Regions from separate parts of the Thalassobacillus sp. B23F22_16 genome, predicted to be linked through region 2. Evidence: riboswitches for the same ligand, from Rfam matches in the RefSeq annotation. Region 2 holds a riboswitch; the other holds the start of a gene.
The links. Region 2 has a riboswitch for glycine ahead of gcvT (glycine cleavage system aminomethyltransferase GcvT). Riboswitches for the same ligand answer to the same signal wherever they lie in the genome.
Positions count from the first base shown of each region.

Region 1: it holds a riboswitch for glycine, as region 2 does, so the genes downstream of both, serC (3-phosphoserine/phosphohydroxythreonine transaminase) here and gcvT (glycine cleavage system aminomethyltransferase GcvT) in region 2, are expected to answer to the same signal.

Region 1 covers NZ_JBIEKD010000001.1:3,611-15,537, reverse strand. The annotation lists gene ACGTNI_RS00085 (VOC family protein) at 1-124, shown strand, start outside; gene ACGTNI_RS00080 (aminoglycoside phosphotransferase family protein) at 258-1,157, shown strand; gene ACGTNI_RS00075 (hypothetical protein) at 1,170-1,526, shown strand; gene ACGTNI_RS00070 (hypothetical protein) at 1,543-2,007, shown strand; gene ACGTNI_RS00065 (DUF2332 domain-containing protein) at 2,025-3,062, shown strand; glycine riboswitch at 3,418-3,498, shown strand; gene serC (3-phosphoserine/phosphohydroxythreonine transaminase) at 3,624-4,706, shown strand; gene ymzB (protein YmzB) at 4,746-5,108, opposite strand; gene ACGTNI_RS00050 (hypothetical protein) at 5,303-5,521, opposite strand; gene ACGTNI_RS00045 (metallophosphoesterase family protein) at 5,749-6,357, shown strand; gene guaC (GMP reductase) at 6,458-7,441, opposite strand; gene ACGTNI_RS00035 (ribonuclease H family protein) at 7,603-8,256, shown strand; gene ACGTNI_RS00030 (hypothetical protein) at 8,383-8,736, shown strand; gene ACGTNI_RS00025 (metal-dependent hydrolase) at 8,957-9,739, shown strand; gene ACGTNI_RS00020 (LTA synthase family protein) at 10,051-11,927, opposite strand, start outside.
Region 2 covers NZ_JBIEKD010000029.1:113-12,039, forward strand. The annotation lists gene ACGTNI_RS17295 (rhodanese-like domain-containing protein) at 279-650, shown strand; gene gcvPB (aminomethyl-transferring glycine dehydrogenase subunit GcvPB) at 719-2,182, opposite strand; gene gcvPA (aminomethyl-transferring glycine dehydrogenase subunit GcvPA) at 2,175-3,524, opposite strand; gene gcvT (glycine cleavage system aminomethyltransferase GcvT) at 3,550-4,653, opposite strand; glycine riboswitch at 4,831-4,921, opposite strand; gene ACGTNI_RS17315 (DEAD/DEAH box helicase) at 5,087-6,730, shown strand; gene ACGTNI_RS17320 (YqhG family protein) at 6,727-7,533, shown strand; gene ACGTNI_RS17325 (YqzE family protein) at 7,557-7,730, opposite strand; gene ACGTNI_RS17330 (shikimate kinase) at 7,782-8,273, opposite strand; gene comGA (competence type IV pilus ATPase ComGA) at 8,378-9,382, shown strand; gene comGB (competence type IV pilus assembly protein ComGB) at 9,345-10,403, shown strand; gene comGC (competence type IV pilus major pilin ComGC) at 10,420-10,731, shown strand; gene comGD (competence type IV pilus minor pilin ComGD) at 10,741-11,178, shown strand; gene ACGTNI_RS17355 (hypothetical protein) at 11,144-11,500, shown strand; gene comGF (competence type IV pilus minor pilin ComGF) at 11,481-11,906, shown strand.

The sequences.
Region 1 (11,927 bases), on a different contig from region 2:
ACTGCCGGAGTTGCTCCGTCATCCTGAGCAGGAAGTGGCAGAGCAAGTAATGCGGGAAATGCTGCAAATGAAGAAAATAAATATCAACAGGCTGACTCGGATTACAGAAAAATATAAAGCCTAATGGAAATAAACAGCGCCATCCACACATTGGATGGCGCTGTTTCGTTTATCGCGGTTTTCTAATAAAGGAAAAACCCTCTTAGGAGTAGAATCTAGGGAGAGGAGTAATTTGTCAATTTTGAAGGGGAAATGTCATGAAACTTCAGAAGCAATTCGTAGAAAACATTCAATTATCTTTTTCGAAAGAAGGGGAATCCTGGCTGAAGCGACTGCCTGAATTGATCGCCTTCTGTGAAAATCAATGGGACCTAAAAATTAGTGATCCTTTTCAGTTATCCTATAATTACGTTGCCCCGGCTACTCGAGCGGATGGAACGGAACTGGTAGTAAAATTATCTATTCCCGGGAACGGATTTCGTGATGAGTGGGAAGCACTTCGGTTATTCGCTGGAAAGGGAATGGTCTCTGTCATCGCATCCGATGAGGAGAGAGGAATCCTGCTGTTGGAGAAACTAACCCCCGGGAAGATGCTTGCGGAGATAGATGACGAAATTACTGCAACTCAAATCGCAGCAAACGTGTTAGGAGATTTACATCATCCTGCACCGGAACATACCCGGATACCGACGACCAGGACACGGGAAGAGAATTTGCGGCGACAGTTGAGAGAGAACCCGGATGGGAAAGGCCCGATACCCCGTGAACAAATGGAAAAAGCTTGCGATATTTTTGAGCGTTTACATAAGTCTTCCGAACAGCAGTTTCTCCTCCACGGAGATTTTCATCATTACAATGTGCTGAAGTCAGGTGAAAACCAATGGAGAGCTATCGATCCGAAAGGGCTGGTTGGGGAACGGGAATATGACGTGATTCAGTTTTTACTGAATAAACTGCCTGAGACCGAGACGCTGCCAGTCATACAAGGTCGTATTGATATTTTTGCAGGTATACTTCATTTAAACAGAGAAAGGCTGATGCTCTGGGGCTACTGTCACAGCGTGCTGGCAACCAGCTGGACGGTTGATTCCGATGGAAACTATGATAAACGGTTTTACCAGGCTGCCACTAGTTTCGAACAGCTGCTTTATAATTAAGGTGGTGATCCAATGCTCCGGAGAAAATGGAAAGCGTGGTTTTATACTACTATATTTACGGTCGTTATCTATGCGGCAGGCACACCTGTCACTTTTTTTACCCTGCTTCATGTACTTCCTTTTTTAATAGCCGGCGGGGCTGCTTTGTCGGTTTTAATCGAATTAATAACACGTAACTTGAAATACGCAGCATCCCTCTCGCTGCTCCTGCATATAGTGGCAGCTTATCTGATTTACAAAATGATTGCGATCCCCGTCTGGTCGATTGTCGTTTATCTGTTTGCATTTCCGATCGCCATGATATATTGGGGAATAGATGAGCTTTTGAAAAAGAAAAGCTATAATAAGGTGGAATCCGTAAAGATGTAATTGGAGGTAAGTCAACATGAAAAAACTCGCTTTAGTTTTAATGATCGTCTTAATGACAGCTGCTTGTTCCACAGGGTATGACATGCAGTCCTATGATAAGGAAAAAATCACGAATGAGTTGGGAGCTGTCGATTTTGATTATGAGCTGCCGGCTGAAGTCCCGATGGAAGTCGACACGCTCGAAGTGGAAAGTTTTGTACCGGACCAGCCGATTTTTGTTGCTAACTTTCAGGGGACAAAGGGGCAGTCGATGGAATTGGAAGTGATTAACGCGAAAATGGAATCACCAGGCAGCAATTTATTTGATGAAATCGAATTCGGTGAGGGCCAGAAGGGTTTCTTTTACGAAAATGCGCAAGGCAGCCGTATGCTGCTATGGGAAAAGAATGGTGTCCATTACCAATTGAAATCAGCTGCGAGTGAAGATGCGGAAGCGCTCGAGGACGAAGAGCTGATTGCTACAGCGGAAACGTTTGAATAAAAAAGGAGGCCGGCAGTGTGAAGCAATTAGCGGCTAAGTTTATGGATTTTGCGGAGTTGGAATGCAAAGGATCCAGTCCTTTATATGAACAGTTGGCGATAAATGTAGCAGATAACGAGGAAGTATTGGAACTAAGCTCGCATGCGAGGGAAGGCCAGCCCATCCCTAATCTCTTATTTGGCGCGGTGCATTATCTCCTGTTATCGGGAGAACAGCACGAGCTGCGAAAGTATTATCCAAGCCTGACGGAAAAGCCGGAATCGCCTGAAGAAGTGTTTCCCCATTTTTTAGACTTTTGTCGCAGCCATAGGCGGTCGCTCATGGAATTGATGGGGAAAAAGCTCGTGCAGACAAATGAAGTCAGACGCTGTGCTTACCTCTATCCTGTTTTTTGTCATATACATAAGAAAACAAAGAACCCATTGTCGCTGATAGAAATAGGCACTAGCGCCGGGCTCCAATTGCTTTGGGACCAATACGGATATAATTATGGTGATCATCTTACATATGGGAATAATGCTTCTGCGCTCCAGTTATCTTCGCAAGTAAGACAGGGGAGCATGCCGGATCTTCTTTCTGACGCTCCTCCAGTAGCTTTCCGCACAGGCGTGGATCTCCATGTCAGTGACCTGACAGACGGAGAGGAAACGCTGTGGCTGAAAGCACTGATATGGCCGGAACATAGGGAGAGGCTGGAGATTTTTGAGAAGGCTGTGCGTCAGTTCCGCGAAAATCCTCCTTCCCTGGTCGAAGGAGACGGCGTGTCGCTACTAGAGGAGCTTGCAGCTAACGCACCATCGGCCAGCACGCTTTGCATTTTTCACACCCATGTCGCCAACCAAATGCCTAGAGAGGTGAAAGAGGAGCTACTGCAGAAAGTCACCGCCATCGGGCGGGAGCGGGATGTGTTCCACATCTATAATAATATCGAGGACAGGAAGCTCCATCTTGATTATTTTATCAACGGGAAAAGCTATGTGGAAACAGTGGGGGAGACAGATGGGCACGGACGGTGGTTCGATTGGCATTTGAACGACACTGCCTGGCTGGGGTGACTTGTCTAGTAAATGAAATAATTGTCTGGTTAATTCTTGATTCTGTCTCGTTTATTTTCAAAACTGTCTAGTAATATTCCGGAATTGTCCTGTAAATTTCTGTGTGTGTCTAGTATGCGTCCAAGCTGTCCAGCAAGCCTGAAAACTGTCTAGTATAAGGCCCGGCATGGAATTAATTTTTTCAATAAACAGGAATCCTTTAATAGCAGGAAAGTAAACGTTATCATTATTAGGCGCCAGGTTTTCCCCTATTGCTAACCTCGAAGCTATGCTATATAATCCAGGCATATCACTGATTTTTCTGACAAAATGAATAATAGAAAAAGCTAAGAATGCTGTGGGTGATACTATAGCAGGAGCGGCTTCTGGAGAGGATGCACAATCTGTGCAGCGCCGAAGGGTTCATAATCTCAGGCAAAAGGACAGAAGGGTTACATAAACCTTTGAACACGATGAGATTGGGGTACCCCGGTCTCTCTTTTTTATAGTTTAACGCATAAAAGGGTGTGGCCATATTAACGGTTGTCAACCTACTACATAGGAAGTGAGGGGTCAGTTGAAATGAAGCGTATATATAATTTTTCTGCGGGGCCGTCGATGCTGCCGCTGCCCGTATTGGAAAAGGCACAAAGCGAGTTGACCAATTATAAGGAGTCTGGCATGTCGGTGATGGAGCTCAGCCACCGCTCTGCCTTGTTCACAAAAATCATCGAGGAAGCGGAGCAGCACCTGCGTGACCTGATGGAAATCCCGGATAACTATAAGGTATTGTTCGTACAGGGAGGCGCTTCCCAGCAGTTTGCTGCCGTGCCGCTTAATCTATTTGGCGAAAACGGGAAAGCAGACTATGTTAACACGGGCTCCTGGTCAAAAAAGGCGATCAAGGAAGCGGAGAAGTATGGCGATGTTCGGGTGATCGCCTCGTCTGAGGATGCCAATTTTACGTACATTCCAAAGATCGAGAAAAGCATGATCGATTCGGAAGCAGATTATGTTCATATTACGACCAATAACACGATTGAAGGAACGGCGTTTACGGAAATCCCGGACACTGGTGATGTACCGCTCGTTGCTGATATGTCGTCGAATATTCTTTCAGAACGGATGGATGTATCGAAGTTCGGTGTAATTTACGCCGGTGCCCAGAAAAATATTGGTCCGGCCGGCCTGACTGTAGTCATCGTTCGGGAAGACTTAATCGGCAAAGCGTCTAAATCCTGTCCGGTGATGCTCAATTACAAGACGCACAGTGACAAAGGATCCTTATACAATACGCCTCCGACGTTTGCTATCTATATGGCGAAGCTTGTGTTCGAATGGCTGAAGGACCTCGGCGGCATTGCCGAAATGGAAAAGATCAACCGCGAGAAAGCGGAGCTTTTATACAATCAGATTGAAGCATCCAGACTATTCACGTCACCGGTTGAAAAAGACAGCCGGTCGATTATGAATATTCCATTTGTCAGTCCGTCGGCTGATGTGGATGCTGCTTTTTTAACCAAGGCAAAAGAGCAGGGGCTGGAAACACTGAAAGGCCATCGTTCAGTTGGCGGGATGCGTGCGAGCATTTATAATGCGATGCCAAAAGAGGGCGTCGAATCCCTTGTAGCATTCATGCAGAATTTTGAAGACAACTATCAGTAACAGCAAAGAGGTCTCTCCCATTATAGAAGAGACCTCTTTTTATGTGTTCTTTCCCATGATTTCAATGGTATAGGTTCCCCGTTCCGTAGCCAATGTAAAGGTCGACCCGTCATCATAGCGATACAGTGTGGTATCTTCAAGGGGAATTTCGTAGGAAGCATCCGGCAATGGCTGGGAACCGCCTGCCTCCAGGGTGATCTCTCCCTGTCCATTCAATGATAAGGTATGCATCGGCTGATATTCGTCCATCCTTCTTGTTTTGGTTCGATACGAGACCGAATCGATCTGCAAAAATGTCGTATCGACGTCATCAAGCTCATGCTTGGATATTTTTATTTTTTCTCCGTTCCAATGCTTCAACAGTTCATTGAACTCTTCAATCGTCAACATTCTCTCTGGCATATTCATCCCTCCGGTTTTATCTTTTCCTGGAAGTCCATAAAGATACCTTTTTAGAGCCAAACGTAAAAAAGAGGTTTTAAGGCTGGAAGGTACTGGGTATTCAAGGAGTATAATTGGAAATGCTGATTACAGCAATTTTGAAGGCCATAAAAAAAGAGACGGCGCATGGCCGTCTCTTTCGTTATATATCACTATCAACTTGTTATTTCATCGGCTACTTTGTACTCAATGATTTGGATTTCTTTAACCGGTATATTGAATTGTTCGGAAAGCTTGTCTTTCGCTAGTTCTTCTAATGTTTTTTTCTCTTTTTGATCATTTTCCAGATTAATTTCATCCATTCGTTGAAATAGTTCGGGGCGGTCGAGTTCGCTTGCTTTGTGAAAATTAATCCACATTACTTTAATTTGCATGATTGTACCCCTTTCTAATCCAAGTTGATGCGAAACCCTTCTCAACTTGGCCCTGGATTTAAGCTCCCTATCCAAGTATTAAACCAGTATAACATGCATACCATCCCTTGCATACCCCGTGTCATATAACAGGGTGACAGGAGGTTTCAATTAGCTGAAATAGGAAATAGTGCAATATGGGAGATTCAGTAAATTACTGCAAGTTGACAAACAAGGAGGAAACAACGTTGCGATATCTTGTAGTTTCCGATATACATGGGGAAGCGGATAAGCTCGATTTAGTGCTGAACAAGGCGGAATATGATCCACAGGAAGATCAGTTGATCCTGCTTGGAGATTATATTGACCGGGGGCCTTCATCGAAGCGAGTGATAGAGAAAGTGAAACGGCTGGTGGAAAATGACAGTGCGGTGGCAATCAAAGGCAACCATGATGATATGTTCATTCGTTCCAAGGTAGATCGAGAAGCAATGGAACTTTGGAAAATGAACGGTGCAGCCACGACTATCCAATCATACGAAGGAAGGATGGAAGAAGTCCAGGAAGATCAACAGTGGCTGGAAGAGAACCTCCATCTTTATTACGAAACGGACAATTATATTTTTGTCCATGCGGGTCTTGAACCGGAGACCCCACTGGAACAACAGGATGAGGATACGTTGTTATGGACACGGCACGAGGAAAAAATCGGTCTTGGAAAGACAGTGGTTCACGGGCATACGCCAGTCCGGGAGATTGCTTATTACGAAGATCAGATTGATATTGATACCGGTGCCGCCTACGGCGGGAAGTTGACGATGCTCGAGCTGCCAAGTCACGACATATATACGGTATAAAAAAGAGCGGGGATGAGCCCGCTCTTTTTATCATAGGTTAAGATAAGTTTCTCTTTGAGAGAAGATACTAAGCGATCGACATCAGCGCTTGACGAGTTTTCTAATAAACTTTGTCTCCGTTAAAAATCGAATTTTTTACGACAACATAGTCGACATGCTTGATAGCATCGAGGCTGGTCCCCCCTGCATAGGAAATGGCGGACTGAAGGTCCTGCTCCATTTCGAGCAAGGTATCCTTCAAGGAGCCTTTATGCTCGACATACATTTTTTTGCCTTCGACGTTTTTCTTCTCGCCTTTTTGGAATTCAGACGCGGAGCCGAAGTATTCTTTATAAAGCTTTCCATCCTGTTCGTATGTTTCCCCAGGTGATTCTTCATGTCCTGCAAAAAGAGAGCCGATCATGACCATCGACGCACCGAAGCGGATGGATTTTGCTACATCACCATGGGTGCGGATACCGCCATCGGCAATGATGGGCTTGCTTGCCGCCTTTGCACACCACCTTAGTGCTGCCAATTGCCAACCGCCTGTCCCGAAGCCGGTTTTTATTTTGGTAATACATACTTTACCTGGACCGATACCTACTTTGGTTGCATCAGCACCAGCATGCTCCAGTTCCCTGACTGCTTCCGGTGTTCCGACATTGCCGGCGATGACGAAGCTTTTTGGCAAATGCTCTTTAATGTGCTGGATCATTTCGATGACAGCATTGGCGTGCCCATGGGCGATGTCGATGGTGATGAACTCCGGAGTAAGGTCTTCTTCGGACAGCTGGCGGACGAAGTTGTATTCTTCCGGTTTAACTCCTACACTGATGGAAGCAACCAACCCCTTATCGTGCATGTCCCTGATAAAAGTCAGACGTTTTTCTGGCTGAAACCGGTGCATGATATAGAAGTAGCCATTTTCTGCAAGTGTGGCAGCAATATTTTCATCGATGATGGTCTGCATATTGGCTGGCACGACCGGGAGCTTAAATGTATATCCGCCTAGCTGAACTGTTGTGTCACATTCCGAACGGCTGTTAACGACACATTTTGCGGGAATCAGTTGAATATCTTCATAATCAAATACATTTTCCATGGTTAACACTCCTAAAAGCGAATGATTTTATTTTTGATATATTAATTGTTCGTACATTGGGTAATTTACACCATTATTTAGAAATTGTCAAAACTTATTATAGTTTAATGACTTATCAATAGGGTCATAAATAAACTAACAGGGAAAAGGTGGGTTGGCAGATGAAAGTACGGATTGAATTTACTTACAAAACACCGAAGGGGACGACAAGTGCGTTTACTTCTGAAGAAATGCCGGCAGGGCAGGCGATTATGATTGCCGACGATATAGAAAAGACCGGCCGGGCCAGGAGCTTTACGTTTATCGATCCTAAGGATCACACGTGGAGCTTGAAAGAATTAAAGGAATTTATGAAAGGAATTGAAACAGAACCGCATAACATTACCGTCTATTTTGATGGCGGCTTTGATTTGAAAACAAAAAAGTCGGGGCTCGGGTGCGCTGTTTATTATGAGCAGGATGGCAAGTCTTATCGCCTCCGGAAAAATGCTCTCGTCGATGAACTGCAAACGAACAATGAAGCGGAGTACGCGGCACTCCACCTGGCTTTGCAGGAACTGGATTTTCTCGGCGTCCATCATATCGATGTGAAAATCGTCGGTGATTCCCAGGTGGTGATCAACCAGTTGAATGGCGAATGGCCATGCCTGGAAGATGAATTGTCCAAATGGGCGGATCGAATTGAAGATAAATTCAAGCAGCTTGGCATTACGCCGGAGTACCAGGTGGTATCCCGAAAACGGAACAGGGAGGCGGACCGGCTGGCCACGCAGGCATTGGAGGAAACCGAGATTACCAGCACCATGGAATTATAATCAGGCTGCTAAAACAGGCAGCCTCTTTTTTTGCTTTGAACCTGAAAATGGAAAATAGTGTTGAGAAATATGCCATTATTTGAAATAATTGTAATTAAATGAATTCCAAATAACGGGGTGAAACATGTGGGTGCCATCGAGACGTTGATGCTTTTCTATCCTATGATCTTTTTGTTATTGGGAATAATCTTTGGAATTGGATATAAACTTTCTAAATGTCGCTTATGCCTGGTCGGTCTGTTCGGATACCTGCTTGCCAATACGGCTTTCTTTTTCTTTCGTAAAGGCGGATTTGCCGGCTTGGAACAAGGTGCAGCGGGAGCAGGGTTTGGAGTTTTTGCTGACTTGACCTTCGTGGAAGTGGTGTCTCTGTTGTTTGTACCGAGCGGATACTCCTTTGTTTATACCGGTTTATTGCTGCTAGGTTATTTGTTTACGGCAATTACGGTGGCGGTGTCACGAAAAAATGTCGAAGCGTGATTTTCCAGGAAGGATGAATCGTGGGCGCGATCCTTACGTTAATGGAAAAGATTTTTGCAGCAATCGCGGAAGCTTTTCCGAAAGCGTGACCAGGAGGAAAGGTAGCAGACGGCCCATCCGTGGGTCTTTTTGTGGTAAAATAAAGAAAGCGTTTACAACAAAGTAATAACTTCCCATCTTAGTCCAAGTCATAACAGATGACCAAAATGGAGGGATGCAAGTGAAGGTGTTACGACTGGGTCATGCTATGTATGTGTTGACGAGTAATGGGGGTTCGAAGTTTCTGATTGACCCGTTTTTCGAAATGAACCCTGGCTGTCCCGAGGATTATCAGACGGATGAGTTTTTAGCTACGATTGACACCGTTGTTCTTACCCATGGCCATTTTGACCACACCAGCGGGCTGGAGCGGCTGACGCAGGCAAAACCGGACGTACTGATTGTGGCACAGTATGAGTTGGCGATGATTCTGATTCAAAAAGGCTGCCAGAATGTCATGCCATTAAATTTCGGCGGCCAGTTCCAGGTGGCAGATGCCGAACTGACGATGGTAGCCGCAAGACATACGAGTTCCTATGGGGAAACGGAAGGCACGCCGATCTACGCTGGGGATCCATGCGGGTATATTTTTGATTTTGAGGATGACCTCACGCTATACCATTCCGGTGATACAGCTATGATGGCGGATATGAAGCTGATACAGGACGTCTATCAGCCGGATATGGCCATATTGTCCGCGAGTGGCCATTTTACGATGAATCCGAAAGAAGCGGCCTATGTAGTGGAGCATCTTTTGAATGTGAAAACGGTTATACCAAGCCACACGTTCCCATCGAAAGAAAAAGCTGCATCGAAAGAAACGTTTGACGGCCTCGTAGCGGCATTTCCGGTGATATCTTATATGGTAGACAGGGATAAAGAACTGGAAGCGTTATTGAAGGACTATCCTGACACAACTGTAGACGTTCTCGGTTATGGGGAAGAAAAAACGTATCGTCTATAAAAGGAGTAGCCCCGGAGCCTCATTCAGGTTGCGGGGTTTTTGTACCACATGCTGCAAAACAAAAACATTAAAATTTCACCCCTATAAGAGAGATAATAGCCGGATGGGAGACAGCATAGGTCGTAAGAGTGACAAATTTTTAATTATGAGAGACAAATTCGAAAATAAGAGTGACACTATCAAGCATATAAGAGAACGCCATAATTAGAAGAGAGACAATCGCACTACTAAAAGAGATACCGCCCCACTTAATAGAGACAAAAGAAGCACCACCTGAACTTGCAGGTGGTGCTTCTTGGCTTCATACACGATTATTTTCCTTCAATGTCCTGGTTCTGATCCAGGAAACGGAGCAGGTCGCCGTGGACGACTTTATCGGAATACTCCAGCTCTTTTTCTGCTTTTTCTTTTAGTGGAGCACAGGTTTCGCCATCGATTTCTTCTTCAGTTTCTTTGTCATAGCAGGAACCATCCTTGGCAGAATAGACATGCTCATCAGTCACGACCGTGCCGTCACGGAAGATCGCTATATCCTCGCGGTCTTTCGCAAACAGGTCGACACCGAACTGGACGTCGTTTCCTGCTTCAATTCCAAGTAGGTTGAGGATTGTCGGTTTCAAGTCGACTTGACTTCCGACGGTCTTCATTTCTTTACCTTCTTCACCTGGAATGTGAATGATCAATGGGACCTCCTGGAACTGCGCTTCTTCAAATGTGCGAATTTCCTTATCCATCAGATCGCCCATGGCGCGGTTATGGTTATCAGAAATGCCATAGTGGTCACCATACATAATGAAAATCGTATCTTCATATTCGCCTTGTTCCTTCATCATTTCCATGAACTTTTTCACTGATTCATCCTGATAACGCATGGTCTGGAAGTAGCGGTCTACCGTACCGTCTCCAGTTTCGGCAGGATCGATCATTACATCTTCATCGTTGTTCAAAATGAACGGATAATGGTGCGTCAGTGTAATGAACTTTGCATAATATGGCTTGTCCAGGTCTTTGATCATTGGCATGGACTGTTCAAAGAAAGGAATATCCTTCAAGCCATAGTTAACCGAGTTTTCTTCGTTGACATCATATTCACTTTTAGAGAAGAAGTGGTCGTAACCAAGGGATTTGTACATGACATCCCGGTTCCAGAACGAGTCATTGTTTCCGTGGAACGACACTGGTGTATAGCCTTCCTCTTTGATAATTTCCGGGGTCGCGTTGTATTCGTTGTTGGCATTTGTTGTAAAAACAGCACCCCGTGACATGCCATACATAGAATTATCTAGGAGGAATTCTGAGTCGGAAGTCTTTCCCTGACCTGTATTGTGATAGAAGTTAGAGAAATAGTAACTGTCATCTTTCAGATCGTTCAGGAAAGGTGTGACTTCCTGTCCGTTCACTTTATAGTCCATAACAAAGTTCTGCGTGGACTCCAGGGAAATAAGCACAACGTTTTTACCTTTGGCTTTGCCGAAATATTCACCTTGTACACCCATTTTTCCTTGCTGGCCATTGACGTAGTTGAGCACTTCTGTCAATTCATCGCTGTCCGCAAATACTCGCTTGGAAGATGCATTAGCGGTAACGACACTATCATAGATGTGATAGTTATAGATTCCAAGCAATTTTACTAGTTTCATACGGTCGAATGTACGGGTTAATAGCTCCGGGCGTTCCTGATTTGCCAGGTTGAGGTTGACAGCTGCAATACCAATGACTGCGGCATAAAGCATCGCAACCGTGCGCTTTTTGAACCGCATCGCCGGTTTGACTTTTCTAGTTACGAGCCAGGTGATCAGGATAGCCACATCGATCCAGTAGATGATATCTATCGGCTGAATCAATGCCTGAGCACTGCCTCCGAGTTCAGCAAAGTTTTTATACTGCATCAGTACCGGCAGTGTAATAAAGTCGCTGAAGAAACGGAAGTAGACAACATTAGCAAACAGCACAAATGTCATCAGGACATATATTGTCATAAACGCTTTATTCCGTATCTTTTTAGGAATCAGCAGGGATAATCCCAGGAAAAACAAAATCGAACTGATAGGTGCAATTGCCAGAATAAATTGCTGCGTACTATTTTCAATATCTAATTTGAAAGCTGTTTTCAAAGCATAATAGGTTTTACCCCATAGGAACAGGACAGCTACTAGAAAGAATAGCCAGCCCTTTTTCAACAGATTCT
Region 2 (11,927 bases):
AATCTCCCGCGGGAGAGGGGGCTAGGCGAGATCCCGCAGGGCTTTAGCCCGAGGAAGCTTGCCAGGTCCCCCGCAGGAAAGCGAGTCGTTTCCCAGCCCATCCCTTTTCCATTACGGTAACGGACCCAACTATCTTGAAACTGAGTCTTCCATTATAGGGAGCTTTACTGTAAAATCAACACGGGGATTTAACATAGCCTTTCTATAAAAACTCTTTGAAAAGTTAGACAAACATCCATATAATAGATAAGGGAATAGACAAATGGGGGTAGGAACCAATGGAATTATTAATCATAACGCTCATCGTATTAATTGGCTTTGGGCTATATAGATTTTTTAAAACGCGTAAAATCCTGACTACATTGACTGAAGATGAATTTAGACAAGGCTACCGGAAAGCGCAACTCATTGATGTCAGGGAACCAAAGGAATTCAAAGGTGGTCACATTCTTGGAGCACGCAACATTCCTTTATCCCAATTGAACCACCGTCTAACCGAACTGCGTAAAGATCAGCCAGTTTACATGTATTGTCAAAGTGGCTCGCGTTCTGCCCGAGCAGCTGCAATTCTTCATAAAAAAGGATATCGCGATTTGAATCAGCTGAAAGGCGGATTCAAGCACTGGGGCGGAAAAATAAAAAAAGGTTAATATGAACATCATGTATTTCATAACAAAAAAGCATCCTGTTTGGGATGCTTTTTTGTTGTTCTATTTTATCAGCTACCTTTGTTATAACGAAGCACAGGCTTTCTTGCTGCAGTAGTCTCATCCATACGGCTCACCACGGTTGTATGAGGTGCTTCCTGCACAATTTCAGGATCCTCTTTCGCTTCATTAGAAATTTGGATCATTGCATCAACGAATGCGTCGAGAGTTTCTTTCGATTCCGTTTCGGTCGGCTCTACCATCAACGCTTCTTCCACATTTAACGGGAAGTAGATAGTTGGTGGATGGTATCCGAAGTCTAACAGACGCTTCGCAATATCAAGTGTACGTACACCCAACTTCTTCTGACGCTTACCCGACAACACAAATTCATGTTTACAATGCTGGGAAAACGGCAAGTCAAATTCTTTCTCCAGACGTCTCATCATATAGTTTGCATTCAATACAGCGTATTCGCTTACCTTCTTCAACCCTTCCGCTCCCATGGTGCGAATATACGTATAAGCACGGACGTTAATACCGAAATTACCGTAGTACGGTTTCACACGACCGATTGACTTTGGACGATCGTAATCAAAACCATATTGTTCTCCCTTTTTAATTAAAACCGGCTTAGGTAAATAGGCAGCAAATTCTTCTGTTACGCCGACAGGTCCAGAACCAGGACCTCCCCCGCCGTGTGGGCCAGTGAATGTCTTATGAAGGTTCAAGTGTACAACATCGAATCCCATGTCTCCAGGGCGGGCATAACCAAGAATAGCGTTAAGATTAGCACCATCATAATAGAGCTTTCCCCCTGCATCATGGATAATCTCTGCCATTTCCAATATATGTTCTTCAAATAAGCCAAGCGTGTTCGGATTAGTCAGCATCAGTGCTGCTGTGTCTTCGCCGACAACACGTTTCAAATCTTCCAAGTCAACGAGACCACGATCATCGGACTTCACTGTCACTGCCTCGAAACCAGCAACGGTAGCGGAGGCAGGATTTGTCCCATGGGCAGAGTCAGGTACGATTACCTTCGTGCGGCCAAAATCACCATTTGCTTCATGGAAGGCACGGATCATCATAAGGCCTGTCCATTCCCCATGTGCCCCTGCCGCAGGCTGGAGGGTTACTGTGTGCATGCCTGTAATTTCAGCCAGGCTTGTTTGTAAATCGTACATCAGCTCTAATGCACCCTGGATCGTTTCTTCATCCTGGTAAGGATGAATATGACTAAAACCAGCCAATCGCGCGATATCTTCATTCATCTTGGGATTATATTTCATCGTACAAGAACCAAGCGGATAGAAGCCAGAATCTACCCCGTGGTTGCGAGTAGATAAAGCAGTATAATGCCGCATGATCTGCAATTCACTTACTTCCGGCAATTCTGCTTCCGTCTCACGGATATAGCGCTCGTCAAACATATCGGTTAAATCTACTTCAGGCACGTCCATTTCCGGTAGACTGAATCCTGTACGACTTTCTTGGCTGTGTTCAAATATGAGTGGAAAATCTTGATTAGCCATTTATATCCCCCAATTCCTGCGCGAAGTTATCGATTTCATCTTTTGTCCGAACCTCTGTCACTGCGATCAGCATGTGTCCTGCTAACTCATTATAGCTGGCACCCAGGTCATAGCCCCCGATAAATCCTTTTTCCAGCAGTTTTTTGTTTGCTTTCTGGACATCATTTCCTAAATTGATGACCAATTCGTTGAAAAACGGACCTGTATACGCGACATTCACTCCATTGTCTTCTAATGCTTTCTTCATATATGCGGTTTTCTGAATATTGGTCCATGCCATTTTCTTAACGCCCTGTTTACCTAACGAGGACATGGCAACCGAGGACGCAAGAGCATTCAATGCCTGGTTGGAACAGATATTGGATGTCGCTTTATCACGGCGAATATGTTGTTCCCTGGCTTGTAAAGTCAACACAAAACCTCTTCTTCCCTGCTCATCTTTTGTTTGCCCTACCAGGCGGCCAGGTACTTTGCGCATCAATTTCTTCGTTGTGGCAAAATAACCGCAGTGAGGCCCGCCAAACTGAGCCGGGATTCCAAATACCTGTGCATCACCGACGACGATATCCGCCCCGAATTCACCAGGTGGGGTCATGTAACCCAATGCGAGTGGGTTGCTGGAAACTATCATCATCGCTTTCTTTTGGGTATCCAATAACTCTCGCACTTCTGCCAACGGTTCGATTTGGCCAAAAAAGTTCGGATATTGAAGCACGACACCTGCTGTATTTTCATCAAGTTCAGCTGCCAGTGCTTTTAAATCTGTTACCCCATTTTCGTGGCCAATTTCAATAATTTCCACTCCAGGACCGTTTGCATAGGATTGAATGACAGCACGTGATTCAGGATGAACCGTACTTGATACAATCACTTTTTTCTTTCTGGTTGTACCAGCACTAAGATTTACAGCTTCTGCCAGAGCCGTCCCGCCGTCATACATGGAGGAGTTTGCGACATCCATTGCAGTGAGCTCACAAATCATGGTCTGAAACTCGAAGATTGCCTGTAATTCACCTTGCGAAATCTCCGGCTGATAAGGGGTATAAGCAGTATAGAATTCTGACCGGGAAATCACATGGTCTACAACCGACGGAATATAGTGATCATAGACTCCTGCTCCGAGAAAGGAAGTATGTGACTTCAAATTGACATTTTTATTAGCCAATTCGGTCAATTCCTTTGTGAGTTTATATTCATTTGAAGGAGGCTTGATCCCCAATTCCCCTTTGAACCTTACCTTTTCAGGAATATCTTCGAATAGCTCCTCAGTTTTATTGATTCCTATCGTATCTAACATTTCCTGTTTATCTTTTTCCGTCATCGGTAAATAACGAAACTCCATGATAAATCCCCCTGCCCTGTTTGTATTATCCGCGTTTATAAAATGGTGTCTTTACAACTTCCGCCTTCAATCTTCTCTTTCTCACCTGTACCTCTACCACAGTCCCTACTTCCGTATAGTCTATATTAAGTAAGGCCAGGCCGACATTTTTCCCTAATGTAGGGGATTGCGTACCGGTCGTTACAAATCCGATTTCATTTTCTCCGGATAAAACTTTATATCCCGTTCTAGGAATACCTTTGTCCAGCATTTCTATTCCAACAAGTTTCCGTTCCAGGCCGTTTTCCTTCTGTTTCAAAAGAGCTTCCTTACCAAGGAAGTCTGCTTCTTTCTTCAACTTGACAGCAAATCCTAACCCCGCTTCAAGTGGAGATATTTCAGGAGAGAGCTCCTGGCCGTACAAAGCAAGATTGGCTTCAAACCTTAACGTGTCTCTTGCTCCTAAGCCAATCGGTTTGACTCCTTCAGATTCGCCGGCTTGAAGAATCTTCTGCCAGAGAAGGGGACCTGATTCTTTTGATATATAAATTTCAAAACCATCTTCTCCGGTATATCCGGTTCTTGAGACAATAGCGTCATCTGGTACACCCTCAAAAGAAACAGGAAATTCAAATCGGAAAAATCTGATTGCTGATAAATCAACAGTAGTCAGATTTTGCAGTACTTTCTCAGCAATTGGACCTTGAAGAGCCAGTTGAACATATGCATCAGATTCATTTCTTATGGACACACCATCAATTAAATGATCTTCCAGCCATTGATAATCCTTTTCTACATTTGCAGCATTGACGACTAGCAAATATTTATCCTCTTCCAGTTGATATACAATCAAGTCATCGACCGTTCCACCATTTTCGTAGCACATAATGGTATATTGTGCTTTTTTGGGTTCTAATTTTGAAACATCATTCGTCAGCATTTTTTGTAAGAAGTTCTCACTTTCGGGTCCTTCCACAAAAATTTCTCCCATATGAGAAACATCAAAAAGTCCTGCTTTGTTTCGAGTCGCTTCATGTTCATCCTTGATTCCAGAAAATTGGACAGGCAAATCCCATCCACCAAAATCAATCGTCTTTGCACCGTGCTTTTCATATTCTGGAAACAGCGGCGTCCTTTTCAAATCAGCCATGCGAACACTCCTCTACTAGTTTGTATAAAAAAACAGACAGATATCCCACGGCTATGTATGGGATACTCTGTCCGTTCACCAGAAAGTTTCACCCGGAATTGTAAACGCATTCAATGCATTTTACAAACCTGGCTTGCTTCTTGGGTGGTTCACAAATCTGAACACTCTCCAGAGGTGCGTCACACAGGGGTCTTTTTGCCTGAGAGATTCACATGCTATATGTTTGCTCCTTCGGCGCTACAAACGTAGTCTCTCCCCCTGTGATCATTCGCTGATAGTATTTATTTTTCAATTGGGCATACTAGCCAATAAAAGCTGTGAAAAATCTGTCATTTTGTCACAAACATTATATCACATGCTCCATCAGGTTTTAAAAATAATTTTGAACCTTTTATCTGATAGCAGAGCACAGGGAAAGGAAGGCTTCTATAGAATGGAAATTTTATTAGACGAAAAATATGGGGAACAATTAGCTAAAGAGGCGGCCAATCCTGATGCAATCAGCAGTTGGAATCAGTTTAAACTTACTTACCAGGCAGCGAAAGCCTCTTCAGTTCCCGATTTTGAAGGACTCGTAGCTTTAAGTCATCTGCCTCATATCGACTTTCTTCCCCACCAGAAAGAAGCGGCGGAAGAAATTATTCATCAAATGCAGGGAAGAGCGATACTTGCTGATGAAGTAGGTTTGGGAAAAACAATCGAAGCCGGATTGGTTTTGAAAGAATACTTGATTCGTGGAATGGTCAATAAGGTACTGATCCTTACACCGGCATCGCTTGTTAATCAATGGGTCACTGAATTACATGAAAAATTTTATATCCAGGCATATGCTCCGCGGAAAAATCCCGCCTGGAAAGATGCTGATATTATGGTTACATCCATAGATATGGCGAAAAAAGACCCTCATTATAGTGAAATCCTGTCCATTCCCTATGATCTGATTATCATTGATGAAGCACACAAATTGAAAAATCCAGCTACCAAAAACTATCAATTCGTCAAAGCTGTGCAGAAAAAGTATTGTTTGTTGTTAACTGCTACTCCTATACAAAACCGGATAACCGATATATTTAACTTAGTTTCGATCTTAAAGCCAGGCTATCTTGGAGATTTGTCCTCCTTCAAAAAGGAATATGGAAAGAAAATGGGCAACCTGGATGGAAACCTTCATTTAAAAAAGTTGATCAGCAAGGTGATGATCCGCAACCGCAGACAGGATACAGGCCTTGCGGATACAAAGCGTATGGTCAAGACAGAGTGGATCGAATTCTCGGAAGAGGAACAACAAGTTTACGAGAAACTTGAGACAATTAAGGGAACCCATCCATCTTTCACTTATCTTACATTGGCGAAAGAACTTTGTTCTTCCCGGGAAGCCTGCTACCTGTCCAGCAAGCAAATGTATGATAAATTAGGAGATCCGGAAAATACTGGTCCTTTACATGATTTAATTTCAGGGGTAGAACAGCTCCCCCACCATGCCAAAGCAAAACGTATGGTGGAGATCATCCAACAGTCTGATGAAAAATTCATTGTATTCACCGAATATCGCGCCAGCCAATATTACTTACAATGGTACCTACAGCAGCATGGGATATCTTCGGTACCGTTTCGTGGCGGCTTTAAACGAAGTAAAAAGGACTGGATGAAGCAATTGTTCCGTGATCATGCACAAGTCATGATCGCGACAGAAGCTGCTGGAGAAGGGATTAACCTACAATTTTGTAGAAACATGATCAATTATGATCTCCCATGGAACCCGATGCGTTTGGAACAACGAATAGGACGTATTCACCGATTTGGTCAAGAAAAGAATGTGCAAATTTATAACTTCGCTATCAAAAATACGATAGAAGAGCATATCCTGAACTTGTTATACGATAAAATAAGTTTATTCGAAAATGCCATTGGAGAATTGGATCATATTTTGGAAGACTTGGACATCAAAGATTTGGGCCACGAAATAGAGGCGATTTATTCCGAGTCATCCAGTTACGGTGAGGCTAAAATAAAATTGAACAACCTTGCCTCTGTCATTTCTTCTCATTCTGAAGCAGAACGGAGGTCATCATCGTGAAAGAAGCTGCCGCACATGAACAGTTTATCAGAAGTTTTTTCCATGAATACGATTGTCCTATTCTTTCAGATGAGCACGGACGCCTGGTCATTCAGTTGACCGACAAAATGGACGAGGCACTTATGAACAGGCCATTTTACTGGCATTACATCAAAAAGATGGGCCGGCAAGGTGACCCCATGTCACTCACGCTGATTACCAACCCTGACCTTAGCGAAGAAAAAGGGGAGTATATCCATTCCGGTTCCCCGCGTTTACGTCAGTTATACCGCTTTCTCCAGGACAACTGCCGGTTTACGAAACTTTATGAAGCAGTTACCATTACAGATCAACAAAGCCCTTTGGTACCATGGCTGGTCACTAACTTGAGAATCAGTTACTTCGGGAAGCAAAAAAAAGATGAACTCTTGTCAATAGGCCTGAACCTTATACACGGAACCCTGGTGCCTTCTTTTATGGAACGGATAGAAAATTACCCTTTAGAAACTACAATATCTGATTTCACCTTTCCCATGACCCCGTTGATTCGGATACCAAGTGGTTATCAGCGGATAGTCAGTTATGTTCACAATCATATTGAAAGTCAGGACCGTAGCTGGGCTAGTCAGGCGATGGAAGCATTACACGAAGAAAAGCAGTTGCTGTCTGCTTTTTTCAAGGAAGAAAATGAAGAAGATAGAAAATTGCTGGAACAGGAACTCGAAGCTCTTAAAGGAAGGTTTATCCCCAAAGTTACCGTAGATGTTATCAATGGCGGGTTGTTCTATTTTTCCCAGCCTACCACCAATCAAATCATAATATAAGGCTGCCTCCAGTGGAGACAGCCTTATTTATGGCGATTAAAAAGCATTTTCATGGCAAATGGTAACATGCCAAACCACTTGTTCCGTTTTGGCTGCTTAATTTTTTGCCTTTTTCGGTTATGCTTTTCTTCTTTAGTTAAATTCATATAGCGGACGAACTCTTCTGTTACATATTTAACGTAATCATTTCCGGACATTCAGCTCACCCTTAGTGAAGATATAATCATTAATAGTATGAACTGAAATAATTACTTCCATACATTCAGAATCTCGTCTGCAATGCTTTCCGGTGACTTATCCTCGACATCGATGGTAATATCTGCAACTTGCTGATAAACCGGCCAGCGCTCTTGTAAAAGACGCTCTTTTTCCTGCTCTTTTCCTTTCCATAAGGGGCGATTTTCATCTTGTGACAGCCGCTCCTGGATTACCTGGAAGCTGGCATCAAGGAAAATAACGGTACCCCTACGCATTAATTTCTGATTGATCGAATTTATTGGAGCTCCTCCCCCAGTGGAAACCACCATATTTTCCAAAGGTATCTCTTCAAGCAAAGAAGTTTCCAATTGACGAAAATAGGCTTCGCCCTTTTCAGCGAATATCTCTTTAATTGCTCTCCCTTCCCTTTTTTCAATTAAACTGTCCATTTCAATTAAAGGGACATCAAGCTTCTCACATAATATTTCCGCTACGGTCGTTTTTCCACTCCCCATAAACCCTATCAAATAAATGGTCTTCATATATTTTTTCTCCCCTTTGTAAATATTTTTTTAATATAAGCAGGATTTTTAAGACTTTTGTCGAAATATGTAACTAAACAGTATTTGTGAGGTGATAAATTCAAGTGAGTGCAACTGCCAACCTATCCAACCAGCTGCTGATTGCCGCTATCCAATCCACTGCTTCTGACCTGCATTTCTCCCCTTATCATCAAAAGGTCGATATTCATTTTAGAATCCACGGAAAACGAATTTTCCATTCTGCCATCTCCACCCAAGTTTACGCCAAATTACTTTCCTACTACAAGTTCTCCTCCGGGATGGATATTGGAGAAATTAAAAAACCTCAAAATGGTTCCCTTTCTTTTAGAAACAAAGAACACCTTTACTCTTTACGACTTTCCACGCTCCCTATTCAATCAAACGAGAGTCTCGCTATCCGCATTCTTCCTCAGACGGATTCCCTTTCCCTGGACAATCTATTCCTTTTTCCCTCTCAATATCAACGAATTAAACGATGGCTCGGTCATCAAAGTGGCATGATTTTATTCACAGGCCCGACCGGAAGTGGCAAGACAACTACTCTGTACGCCCTCATCCAGGCATTGATCAAAGAAAATTCCTACCAGGCTATAACTTTGGAAGACCCGATCGAGAAAGATATGGAAAACATTATCCAAGTCCAAGTAAATGAACGAGCCGGCATCACTTATGATGCGGGTTTGAAAGCTGCATTGCGGCATGATCCTGACTTAATCATGGTAGGAGAAATACGTGACAGGCAAACAGCACATTTTGCTTTTCACGCTGCTCACACCGGTCATCTGGTCCTATCCAGTTTGCATGCAAAAGATGCACTCGGAACCATATTAAGGTTGAAAGAAATGGGGATACAAACCATTGATTTAGAACAAACATTAATCTCTATCGCTTCCCAGCAGCTTGTGCCAATTTCCGCCGCAGCCCACTTGCCTAGACGAGCGGCTATTATGGAGCTGTTGGATGGGGATCTTCTGCAACATGCGATTCATCACCATATGATCCCTTCCCAATCATCCTTTTATTCGTTTGATCATTTAAGGAGAAAAGCTTATGCCTATGGATACCTTCCTTACGAAATTTTTTCCTAATCCCGCTAATAAAAATTTATCTTATCCGCTTCAATTACAATTTTTAGAAAGGATGAGCCGTCTTTTAAAGAAAGGCTACCCTTTGCTCGAAGCCCTTGAAATAGTGACTTGGGATGAACGCTTTGCTGACATCACTGCAGAAATAATCAAGGAACTTAAAAATGGCCGACCAATAGATGTTTGTCTAAAAAAATCAGGCTTCTCCAAAAATGTCGTCTCCTTTTTATATTTTGCCAGAATGCACAGTAACCTTGATGAAGTTTTCCAGCAATGCAGTACAATGCTTCAATTAGATAAAACCTATGTTGATAAATTCAAACAGGTGATTCGATATCCAATTTTTTTAAGTATCTTTTTAGTGATTATGCTGGTCGTCATTGATCAAACGATCTTTCCAGCGTTGCTTGACTTGTTCCAATCCGGCAAGGAAAGCTTAGGCTTGCAGATCGCTGTGAATATAGTCGGTTTTGTCTTTGATACCAGTAAAGTGTTTCTGCTCACTTTCACCTTCCTCGCTTTGGTATGGAAGTTAAAACATAAGAAACTTTCCATCACAAGCCAAATTAAATTATTCGAAAAAATACCTCTTTTAAGAGATTATCAAAAAATCAAACTTACATTTTTATTTGCTACCCATTTCCACTCGATTCTTTCTACCGGAATCTCCCTAAAAGAGGCTTTACATGTGATTAGCAGTCAAAATCATTATCCCCTGCTCGCACATCACTCCATGCATATCTTACATCAGCTTGAAGAAGGCGCAACACTTGCCCAGGCCATCCATCAGTGCCCATTATTCCGCGCAGAGCTGACCACCATATTTCATAAAACTGCAGATATCACAACAATGACGAGGGATCTAGCAGTGCTTGCCGAAATGCTTACCGAAATGACAAAACAAAAATTAAACAAAACACTCGAACTCATCCAGCCGATATTTTTTATCATCGTTGCGGTTTTTATCCTGTTTATATATGGATCGATCATGCTGCCGATGTATCAATGGATGAACCAACTATAGAGAGGAAGTAAACCATATGTTCAAAAACGAAAAAGGCTTTACGTTGATTGAAATGCTGATTGTCCTGCTCATAATTTCCGTATTATTAATCATTACCATACCGAATGTCAGTAATAATAACTCGATGGTACGCGATAAAGGATGCGACGGTCTGGTAAAGCTTGTAGAAGCGCAAGTGCAGGCTTATTATATCGCTGAAAACAAATTACCTGCAAATATATCAGAATTAGTAAGTGAACAATACTTAACCGACACTCAAACAAAGTGTCCTAATGATAAGATTCTTGAAGTGGTCGATGGTGAAGTAACCACGAATACAGGAAGCTAGAATATAATTATGTCAACTAGGAACGGCTACACCTTAATAGAAACGGTGATTGTTTTATTAACCCTCAGTGTTGTAATCGCTATCGCAGTCCCCTTTCATAGTAAAACTGTCGAGGCTCATACTTTTCACACGTTTTATCAACAATTCGAAGATGACGTGCTACTTACCCAGCAGCTATCGATGACAAATCAGGCGTTCTATGATTTGATGATCCTGCCTTCACAGAAAAAATATTTTTTATTAGAAACAAAAACCGAGCGGAAAGTTTTGGAGCGTTCCATTCCCGATACCATTAAGCTGGAACTGCAAACATTGAAAGTGCCTGTTCGTTTTTCCTCTGATGGAACTATTTATAGTCCCGGCAGTATGCGGATAAAAACGAACAGCAAATCCTACAGGGTGGTTTTTCCCTTTGGAAAAAGCAGGTGCTATATGTATGAAATATAATGGCTTTACATTAGTGGAAGTAATATTCGCTTTCGGCTTGCTGCTTATGATATTACTGAGCACCCTCCCGATTCTGATGAAAGTAAATTTAGAAGAGGCAGATCTTGCTGATAAAAGAAAGGCAGTATCTATTCTCCATAATGAATTAGTAAGGGAAATAAATGAATCTCTTACAAATGATAAAAGCTACAGCCTTAAAGATTTTACAGTAATTGAGATAACATTCAAATCACATGGAGAGCTTATAAAAGGGTGTGCCACATGGATAAGCAAACAAAATAAGAGAGAAAGTGTTTGTCTTAATGGATACCGGGAGACATAACGGCTATACGCTTGCAGAAACAATTATCAGCCTATTGGTTTTTTCCTTACTGACCGCCCTTCTCTCTCCTATCTTTCAACTACTCTCCATGGACAACCGTAATCAGGAGCTTAGCATTCATCAGCTTTTCCACTTCCTTTCCGATGAATTATCATACAATGACTTGAAAACTGTAACAAACACTCAAATAACATTCCAGTCACCAGATGGTGACATCATCAGTATTGAGAAGTATGGAACTACCATCCGAAGGCAGGTTGGCGGGCGTGGCCATGAAACTTTACTAACAGGAGTCAGGGATGTGGAGTTTACTATAAGTAATAACCTGCTGGTTATTAAAATTACTGACCAAGGAGGGTCTGAATATGAAAAGCTCCTGCAGGCTTACTCGTCCTCCTATCCTTAACGGGTTTATATACCCATTTGT